DNA from 2 places in the Paenibacillus sp. P32E genome. Region 1 is predicted to be linked to the other one. Evidence: riboswitches for the same ligand, from Rfam matches in the RefSeq annotation. Region 1 holds a riboswitch; the other holds the start of a gene.

What was found. A riboswitch is a leader RNA that binds a small molecule or an ion and turns the genes downstream of it on or off. The one in region 1 is predicted to bind cyclic di-GMP.
Region 2: another riboswitch for cyclic di-GMP. It lies ahead of A3848_RS28715 (flagellar assembly protein A); the one in region 1 lies ahead of A3848_RS31140 (glycosyl hydrolase).

Annotation. Positions count from the first base shown of each region.
Region 1 covers NZ_LVYY01000001.1:274,422-279,660, reverse strand. Annotated here, with positions in the region: gene A3848_RS00960 (glycosyl hydrolase) at 1-665, opposite strand, end outside; gene A3848_RS31140 (glycosyl hydrolase) at 864-3,260, opposite strand; cyclic di-GMP riboswitch class I at 3,274-3,354, opposite strand; gene A3848_RS00930 (sugar phosphate nucleotidyltransferase) at 3,567-4,940, opposite strand.
Region 2 covers NZ_LVYY01000068.1:253,294-258,532, forward strand. Annotated here, with positions in the region: gene A3848_RS28705 (DMT family transporter) at 1-557, shown strand, start outside; gene A3848_RS28710 (flavin reductase family protein) at 571-1,173, shown strand; gene A3848_RS28715 (flagellar assembly protein A) at 1,272-3,158, opposite strand; cyclic di-GMP riboswitch class I at 3,261-3,354, opposite strand; gene A3848_RS28720 (FUSC family protein) at 3,660-4,760, opposite strand; gene A3848_RS28725 (ABC transporter ATP-binding protein) at 5,059-5,239, shown strand, end outside.

The DNA of each region.
Region 1 (5,239 bases):
TTGGAAAAGTTATCCTTTTGCCCCCACCAGAACCAGTTCCCGTTCATCTCGTGATATGGACGCCACAGGACAGGAACCCCTGCATCCCGCAATTCCCCCAGATAAACGGCAATCTCATCAAGGGAAGCAAGGAGGCTTTTGTATTGAGGGGTGCCCGGAGTTACGTAGGCATCGAACGCCTCCTGGCTAAGACTCGTGTGGACGTTCGCCCATTCAGGAGTTGTGCCGGGTAGATTCTGATGGAACGTCATTGCCACAATGCCGCCATCTTCATACCATTCGATAGCGCTATCCACAACACCCTGCCGCTGACGGGCAATAGTCCTCTCGGACTGGTTGTTGATCGCTCCAAGCTCATACCCATGCAAGACGGCATAATCTCCCGTTGCATTCTTCAGCTTGTTGTTGTATTCATCCGGGCTCTCCAGATAATCATGCTGCCCGGAAATCATGCCTTTTCCCCCCAGGTTAACCAGATAATTGAGCAGGCTGGCAGCTTCCTTCGAAGCCGCAGGATTCACTGGTGGAACTGCCTCCGCCTCCGCAGGAATGTCTATACTTCGTTCAACGGCAAGACTACGCACCTCACTCCATGGCAGCAGGGAAAGGATGAAAATAATAGGTATAATCGTAATAAAAAGCCGGTACTTACGGTAAGTGTTCAATGTAATCTCCTCTCTCCAGCCTCAAGTGCTGTATTGACGCTTATGGATGGTCTTCCCTCCAAGGGTTACACCAACCTGCGGCCATACAGACTAATAGCTTAGTAGCCCTGCTGTTCAGCAGGGCCATCGGACTTTTAGGATTTTAGAATTGTAACGTCTTAACCAGTATCGGCGTTCGGTGATGAATTCAGCAGTACTTTAGGAAGCGGAAGGAAGGAACAGTGCGCTGGCAGGGACCGTCCCTTTGACTTGACTTGGACTTTCCCACATCAGCCGCGCTCTTGCATCCCCTTGGTTCTCATAATACTCCACTTTGATATCATATAGTTGCCCGGCTTGCAGGCTTATGCTTCCTGTGCGTTCGGTCCCGCTCTGCTTCATCCAGCTGTCAATGACAAGAGTGTTATTGATCCAAACGCGGACACCATCATCTGATGTTGTATAAATCTGATAGGTTTCGCTATACAGCGGTTTGATCTTGCCACTCCATCTTACGGAAAAGAAATCAATGCCAATCGCAGCATCCGGTGTACCCAGCCGCCAGTTGAAATCCAGCAAAGCATCGGTGCGTACAACTGCCGGAACACCGGTTAACTGCATGTTATTAAAATATTCCGCCTGCAGTCCGTTTGCAGCAGTAGCCGCCGCTGTTAGAGCCGGCGTTGGTATCGGTGTTGGCACCGGCGTTGGTGCCGGTGTTGGCACTGGCGTTGGTGTCGGTGTTGGCACCGGCGTCGGTGTCGGTGTTGGCACCGGCGTTGGCACCGGCGTTGGTGTCGGTGTTGGCACCGGCGTTGGTGTCGGTGTTGGCACCGGCGTTGGTGTCGGTGTTGACACCGGCGTTGGTGTCGGTGTTGACACCGGCGTTGGTGTCGGTGTTGGCACCGGCGTTGGTGCTTCTACAAGCGCCAACGAGGTTTTGCTAACGCTGGCTGCTGACGTATTTACAAACAATGCGCTTGTTGGGACGGTCGCTTTGACCTGGCTTGCGCTTTGCCACATCAGACGGATGTTGGCATCGCCTGCATTCTCATAATATTCCACTCTGATATCATAGAGCTGTCCAGCCGTCATAGCGATACTTCCGATACGTTCAGTTCCGCTCTGCTTGGTCCAGCTGTCGATTACGGCTGTGCCGTTAATCCAGACACGGATACCATCGTCAGAAGTAGTGATAATCTGGTAGGTCTCGCTGTATAAAGGCTTGATTTTCCCTGTCCAGCGGGCCGAGACCCCATCTACCTTTATGGAGCTGTCCGGTGAGCCTTGACGCCAGTTGAAATTAAGCAGCGCGTCGTCACGTACCTTTGCAGGTGTGCCTGAAAGCGTCATGTTATTGTAATACTCTCCGTGAAGGCCATTCACAACAGGCGTTTGTACATTATCACCGGACGCCGGAGTGGTTATTGGCTTTACCGTTGCTGTGGGTAAAGGTACTGGCGTAGCAGTTGGCGTTGGCGTTGCTGTGGCAGTCGGCGTTGCAGTCGGCTTTGCAGTCGGTGTGGCAGTTGGCGTTGCCGTTGGTGTGGCAGTCGGAGCAGGTGTCTGCACTACCTCCGCTTTATATTCATTAAGCGATACTGTATAGCTGTCACTCATGAAATTTTTGATGGTATCTGTACTGTTATTCTCATAGAGCATTTTTCCCCAGTTCATCATGTATACCCATTTTCTCTGGGAAAGCTGGAGCTTGGCTGTACTTGGCATTTCACCATTTTCACCGATAGCAATGGGTTTGCCGTTGGCGAGACTCAACAGGTCGTCATAATACTTGTTCATATAATCATTGTTATATATATCTGCTGCAAGGATGTCTACCTTATCCGCTCCCGGATAGGTCAGTTCATATGGATCAGACCAGGCATTGGGAGCATTCGGGTTCCATACCCACAGCAGGTTGTTTAATTGATGAACGCCCACAAAGCGGTCATACATAATATTCCAAAGTTCCGCAAAATTGTTCTTCTTCCCCCACCAGAACCAGTTGCCGTTCATTTCATGGTAAGGTCTCCAAAGTACAGGAACGCCCGCGTCCCGCAAGCTTTTGAGTGAAACCGCCACTTTGTCCAGATCGGCGATGAGGCTGTTGTATTGGGCTGTTCCAGGTGTTACATACTTATTGAAGTCCTCTTGGCTGAGTGTCTTCTGCACATTGGACCACAGATAAGAAGTCCCTGGCAGTTGCTCATGGAAGGTCATAGCGACGATGCCGCCATTTTTATACCAGTTGATCGCACTGTTCACTACATTTTTGCGCTGAGTTGCTGCAGTACTTTCCGACTGGCCGCTGATCACACCAAGCTCGAAGCCATGGAGGGCAGCGAACTGTCCGCTGGTTCCCTTCAGTTTGTTGCTGAACTCATCCGGGCTCTCCAGGTAGTCATGCTGGCCTGTGATAATGCCTTTTCCGGAAATGGAGTACAGATTGTCAAGCAGCTTGACAGCTTCAGCTGAAGCATCCGGATTAACCGGTGCTGAAGAACTCGAAGCAGCTGCGGTGGAAGGCGCAGCCCCCAAACCCAGTGGTACAACGGTCAACAACAGGGCAATAGTTACAATGGTGCACAGCAGACGCGAATTACGGTAAGTTGTCAAAATTCATCTTCCTTTCGGTAGCTAGGCTGCCACTCTTTCGAAGGCCCTATAGCTTTGCGTCCCTATCTTTCGATTAGGTTTGCCTTTTTCGTTTTGGAAGGATTTATCCCTCTTACCGTAAGTATCGTCTCTATTAATTTTTTAGTTTAGAGCATTAATGAATTTTTCTTAATAAATGGTTCTTAATACCTGTTTTGGATTTGACACAATTGGGTAAATAGATGATTTAGCCCTAGGTTTAGGCCCATCCTATACATCAACCGGGACGATTCAGTCGAATTTTACAACGCAATTAGCGTTCCTATTTTAAGAAATGAATTGATGAAGAGCAATATCCTTCCAGTCCAGTGTGATGCGGATATTATCCTCTTCCACCAGCTCTGAACCGGTCTGCACCTCAATGAACTCTACATCGGTTAGCGCCAGGATTGCATGTTTTGTGCCTTCCGGTATGCGCACTACATCTCCCGCTTTCACATTATGCATCTTCTCATTCAGCACAATGCTGGCTTCCCCGCTGACAATCGTCCAGATTTCACTGCGTTTGTGATGCAGCTGGTAGCTGATGTTTTTACCTTCGGCTATGAAAATCCGCTTGGTCAGCACCTCGTTGCCCTCATCATATTTCACATAATCAATAACCTTATAGTGGCCCCAGCGGCGTTCCTCGTACATGGGTCTTTGTTCAAAAGACTTCAGCACTTCCTTAATCCGCGGGCTTTCGGCTTTGTGAGTGACCAGAATGCCATCCGGGCTGGCTGCGATGATTAAATCTTTCGCACCGATGACTGTAATCGGAATATCCAGTTCGTTGATCAGGCAGGTTCCTTCAGAATCGGCAGTCACGAACCCTTTACCCACGTGGTTGCTGCTCATTTCTTCTGTGAGGGTATTCCAGGTGCCAAGATCCTTCCAGAAACCGGCGTAAGGCTGAACGACGATCTTCTCCTCTTTTTCTACCACTTCGTAGTCAAAACTGATGGAAGCCAGCAATTTATATTGCTTCTGCAGCTCCTCATAGTTCAAAGGCAGACCTTTACGCTGCAAAATATCCAGCAAATAACCCAAACGGAATGCAAATACTCCGCAGTTCCACAACGCGCCCTTGCTGATCAGTTCTTCAGCCTGTACACGGTCCGGCTTCTCCTGGAAATGGCTCACCTGCAGATAGCCGCTTGCCGCTGCCTCGTCACTGGTAGGAATAATATAGCCGTATTTCTCGGAAGCCAGCTCAGGAACAACCCCCATCAGCGCCAGGTTTGCGCCGCTTTGTTCCATCGTTGCTTCAAGCTGGACGACGGTGTCAAAAAATGATGCCTCCACATAAGGATCGACCGGCAAAATGGCCACTGTCTCGCTGGGAGACACTCCTGCCACGGAATACAGATAAGCTGCAGTCAAAGCGATGGCAGGGAAGGTATCCCGGCGTTCCGGCTCCACAATGATAGGCACCTCTGCGCCGAGCTGGCTCTGTATCATCTCCACTTGGCTGCGGCCGGTCGCCAGGTACGAGGATTCCGCCATCCCTGTCTCCTGCAGTTGTCTCCATACACGTTGTACCATGGATTCCGGCTCACCTGCCGGACTTTGCAGTACCTTCAGAAATTGCTTGGAACGTGAATCATTGGATAAAGGCCAGAGACGTTTACCAGAACCGCCAGATAGAAGTACCAGTTTCATAAGTGAACCCTCCTCATTTATGTGTTGTCGCGAAAATATCGGATTGTTATTGTGCGCTGCCGCTGGGTTTTGGAGCAGGTGGACAGGAATGTCACTGGCGCTATCTGCTATGTGACAATCCTTAAGGTCAACTGTTACGGAAGTCTCTGCAAGGAATGTTTGGACTTTCGGCCGCTGTTGTCTGCAGATTTCTAGATTTAAACCACTATTGGCGGTGGAAATCCGCAGACAAAGGCGGACGCTACGCTCCTACAGTTCCAAAATTCCTCTCCGTTCCATTCCTAGACAGCTTCCCAGGC
Region 2 (5,239 bases), on a different contig from region 1:
TCTGGCTGGGGGAGAGCATGTACGGCCTGAAGCTGGCCGGTCTCCTGCTTGGTTTTCTCGGTGTGGCCTCGCTCAGCATCGGCGGCTTCAACGGGAGCATCTCGGTCCAGGGAATTGTGCTCGCCTTGGCCAGTGCGCTCAGTTGGGCGTTTGCCACCGTCTATACCAAACGCAATGCGGCGCGGGTAGATATGCTCTGGATGACCGCCATGCAGATTATGATCGGCGGCATCATTCTGCTGGCTGCAGGGTCGGTGACCGAGAGCTGGGCGGATATCACCTGGAATGCGGCTTTTATCTTGAACACCCTGTTTATTTCCGTATTTGTGATTGCTCTGGGCTGGATGGTATATTTCAATCTTATTAAGGATGGGGAGGCGGGCAGAGTAGGTTCATTCACCTTCCTGATTCCGCTAATCTCTATAGGTTCAAGTGTCGTGCTGCTGCATGAGCAGATTACCTTGAATCTGGTGATTGGCCTGCTGCTTATTGTGAGCAGCATTGTTCTGGTTAATGTTAGAATAAGCCGAAGAACCCTAAGACGTCCTACTCATTAATTGGAGGTGTACCATGTATATCAAAGCTTCTGAACAAACGGCGCATGATAACTACAAGCTGCTGATCGGCAGTATTATTCCCCGGCCCATTGCCTTTGTCACCTCGATGAACGAACAAGGCGTAGTGAACGCCGCCCCATTTAGCTTTTTTAATATTGTGAATGATGAACCTCCAATGATTATGATCTCCTGTGTGCGCAAGGCAACCGGAGAGATGAAGCACACCGCAAGCAATATTCTGGGAAATGGAGAGTTTGTTGTACATATCGTGGACGAGGATAATGTTGGCGCCATTAATCATACCTCGATCAATGCCCCTGAAGGCATCAGCGAGGTGGAGTTGGCTGGACTTACGCCAATACCCGGGCAGATGATCCGGGTTCCGCGTATAGAGGAGTGCAGGATCGCCATGGAATGCCGCCTCGTACGGCATGTGGAGCTGGGACACTGCGATATGCTGGTCGGTGAAGTGCTCTGTTTCTATATAGAGGATGAACTGATTCAGGGCGGGCGCATTGACGCTGCCAAGCTGAAGCCGGTCAGCCGTCTTGCCGGAGCTTCTTATGCGGCCATCGGCCGGACGTTTGAGCTAGAAAGACCCCAGTACGAATCTTGAGCGCTCGGAAAAGAGACCCAGCAGGATGCCGCCACGCGGCTCTGCAGGGTCTCTTTGTTTTTTTGGCGATTCATGCTGTATGTAGAGGATTCTGGTGGTTATTCGATGGGAATAGCGCCGGATTCTCTGCATTTTTGTTTCAGGCTCTTGGCTGTAAACGTAATTCCCCCGCCGGGTTTAGCAATCTCTAAGGAATACCCGTCTATGGTTACTGATGCATTATGAATGGCGCTAGCTGTGATTTGCTGGCCTGCCACAAGGAGCGATCCGGGAAGGGACTCACCGCTGACATTCTGAGCTGTGATCGTTCCCTCTGCTTCCATAGCGGAGTCGGAGCACATGGAACCATCCTTCGCAAAATAAATATCGCCGCAGGAACACAGCGTGCTCCGGCCAATCCCTTCCCCATGAATATGGATATCTCCGCCGGATTTAATGATGCTGTTCTGTGCCCCCGAAATATCGATCCGGACTTGCTCCTCCTGCATGAGGGAGATTCCCTCGATAAGGTTTTTAAGCAGACTCAGAAAAGAGCCTATTCCCGCATCCGTAATGAGGTCGGTAAAATGTCCGGGTCTCAGAAAAATATCCATCATGTGCCTCACAATTTTGGTATCCTGCGGGTAGTCAGCGCTCAAGTCCGACAACAGTTCCCGCATATCGCTAATCAGAAGGGGAAGATGCTCATATTTGCTCTCCAGCAGCAGCATAATGACTAGGCCGTACTTTACCGTCTGCATCGTGGACTCGACCGTCTCGGCAAGGTTCTTAGCTGCTTCTCTCAGACTGGAGATCTCTTGGATCAGCAGCTCAGAAAAGCTGCACAGACGGTGGTGTGCGGCGCCGAACGCTCCGGCATACAATTCACTATCGACGGCCTTGCCGCTGATAAATATACTGCCTGTTGCTGCAATTCTGGAATTGTGAACGTCACCGTATATGTATACATTACCCAAGGCTTCAATCACCGTGTTCTTGTTCAGAGGATGAGCTGCAATGACATCTCCCGGGAACCTGATGGTGGCTGGTTCCACGGCATCATTCTGCGGAACCACATAGGTTTGGGGGAAATCAATCGTTTTCACAAAGGTTCCGTTTCCGGTAATACGCGGTCTGCCTTTACAGCGGGCAGAGATCTGTCCCCCCGGAAGCAGTGACGCATAATGTCCGGTCAATAGAGTAAGGTCCCGCGGCGGGGGCGGGGGAAGGACACCTCCGTACACGGTGAATCCAGGCAGGCCCTCTTGGGGTGGCAGCTTCTGTGCAAACACTTCGCCTTCCTGGACAGTAAGGAATTCACCGTGGCAGGATTCATCTTCAGAAAGGCATGTCCCCTTAAATGCATTTTCTATTTTCTTCTGAAACAGCAGCTCCAGCCTCGCATTGGTCCCGGGTACGGGAGCCTTGCCTTCTGCTATGCAGACAGGAAGATAGGTCGGGTTGTTCAGCTCCTCATAGAGAGCGGGGATGTTGAGCGAGCTGACAATGGAGCTTTTCTCAAGGCCAGACATAATCTGCGCTATCGACAGAACGGACAACAAGGAATCACGGTTCATTTCTGCACGTACAGTGACATTGGCTGAAGCCGGACTGTTGACCAGGTTCCAGGCATATCTTTCGGCACGGTAAAGCGTAAAGTACACTTTGAGCTTATCATCGGATACGGTAATCTGGTATTGTGGCTTCTCGCAAATCTCCCAGGTGAGATCATCTGCAGACGTGATTGGAGTTGGCTCTGTGAGGGTTTGTCCATTGATCTTAAGAATTACGGGATGGACAGCTGAAATTACAGCCGGCATGCCGCCAGGCAGAGGAGGGGTGATGAAAATTTGGTTGTTCTGGATAATGATAACGCCGTTCTTCGCTCTGTCTGTTCCGCCAAACGTCTGAGCATCCACAGAATAAAGATCCATGAGATCGTGCTTTCCAAGAAGCATGGAAGCAATGAACTCGTACCGTGAACGTTCGATAATATGCTGCGGCATTCTCGTAACCTCACTTTTCGTATAATCAATGGTATCTGTACAGAAAGAACATCATGGAGCCGTGATGCGATATCTTGGGATATCCGACCAAATGGCGTCTCTATTGGCAACCTGGCGACCATAAAACAGCAATAACTGTACTCTTAGGCCCATGGCTTTGCGTCCTGTCCTTTCAGACAGTTTGCCTTTAGGAATAGATCAATGATATATACTCAGTACAAGGCCCATTTAAATCGACTACAATCGACAAAAAAATGGTCAATACTGGCACTCTGTCCAATAAAAACTTCAGCAAACAACATTAATTCTAGTACTTAAGTAGCGAATTTTCAACTGGAATAATTGATTTAGACTATAAATAATGATAAATGTAACTAATTGTTGATTTATTGTAAATTAAATGTAATTAAGGATTTTTTTCTGTTTATTGAATTCTAAACTAAAAGGGGATTTAGCGGGGGATTATGGCCGATACTCCAGAAAAAAAGGACGCTCCCAAGCCTAAAGCTTGTGGGAGAGTCCTTTTTGTATGAAGTGTATAGCGCGGGCTGCCTCAGTCTTGCTGTTCTGCGGTGCGGCTGATATCACTACGTAGTCGGCCTGTTCGATTTCCTCCAGCACCCGGTTCAGGTGGGAGAAGACCGCGCCGAGATCGCGGATGGAAGTCAGTGAGCATTGTCCCTGCAGCTCCGAGAACCAGGCTAGCTGAAGATCACGGGCCCGGCGCAGTGACTCGGGAAGCGAATGCTGACTTTCGGCATCTGAGAGTGTTTTGGTACCATAGAGCGCGATACAGTCTGCGGTGGCAGTTACGATCTCTGCCATCCAGTCAGCCGCAGCATGATGTGTTGGCAGCAGCGCAATTTCTGAGCTGATCTCCTTGACATAGCATTGTATTTGCTTGAGATGTGCAGTGGCCTGGGAGAGTCCGCGAAGCTCGCTGCGGCACTGGTAATGCGTTAGGGTATAATGTAGTTCCTTTTGCTGTTGCTCGCTCTTGGCCAGCAGCGAAGCGGAACGTGCCAGCGTATCCGAAACCGGAGGCGCTCCCCGTCCGCCACCCGCAAGGCCGCTTAGGGCATCAGCCAGCAGCAGACTGCCTTCGAGTGCCAAGCCTTTCACCTTGACGAACCCCTTAGGCGGAACGATAATCATATTGATGATTAGCGCAATAATGACTCCGATAAGCGTTTCGGCGACCCGCCACTCGATATAATGGTCATGATAGAAGGTAAGGGCCAGAACAGAGGTTACACCGACCTGGGAGATGGCTTGGATATTAATCCGGCAGGCAGTAGCGACTCCGATACCAACCAGCAGCATCAGCAGAATGGAGAGCGCTCCGACATCGAAGAATCGTCCCACGATCAAGCTCACAATTCCGCCAAGCACAACGCCGGTCATCCGGTATACACCCTTTTCAAAGGAAGCCTTGACGCTTCCCTGAGTGATCAGAATTGCCGCCAGTGGAGCGAAATATAAGTAGCTGTCTCCATACAAGGTGTGCACCGTCAGCCAGGAGAGTGAAGCAGCCAGTGTAACGCGTATCATATATAAAGACAGTCCGAATTTCTCCAGGCGGTCCTGTAATCCTTCGTTCATGAGGGTCATCTTCTTTCAGGTTATTAAGAGAAAAAATGAAATAACTTTCAGCCGTTTTCATTATAGCACCGCAAAACGGGCCGGAAGAGCCTTAATTTTTACGAACTTGTTAAGTTTCCGGTGCTGATTTTCACCAATGTATGCTATCGCATATATAGGACTTATCCTTTATGCTGTATATTATGGAAGTATGTCGAAGGAAGGGGGGAACTGTCGCTTATTCGCGCTGAGCATGCCATTTCGATTTCCTCCCGCAAGAAGCGGGTAAAATAGGTTGTATTACATAAGGTAAGGGAGGTTGTTAGCTATAGCTACCCCGGAAGGCACTATTATTTCTTTTGACCAGGTGGTTAAACAATACGACGATGAAGAGCCGGTACTAAAAGGCGTCAGCTTCGAGATCGAACGCGGCAAGTTCTATACCCTGCTGGGCCCTTCGGGCTGTGGCAAGACGACTATTCTGCGGTTGATCGCCGGCT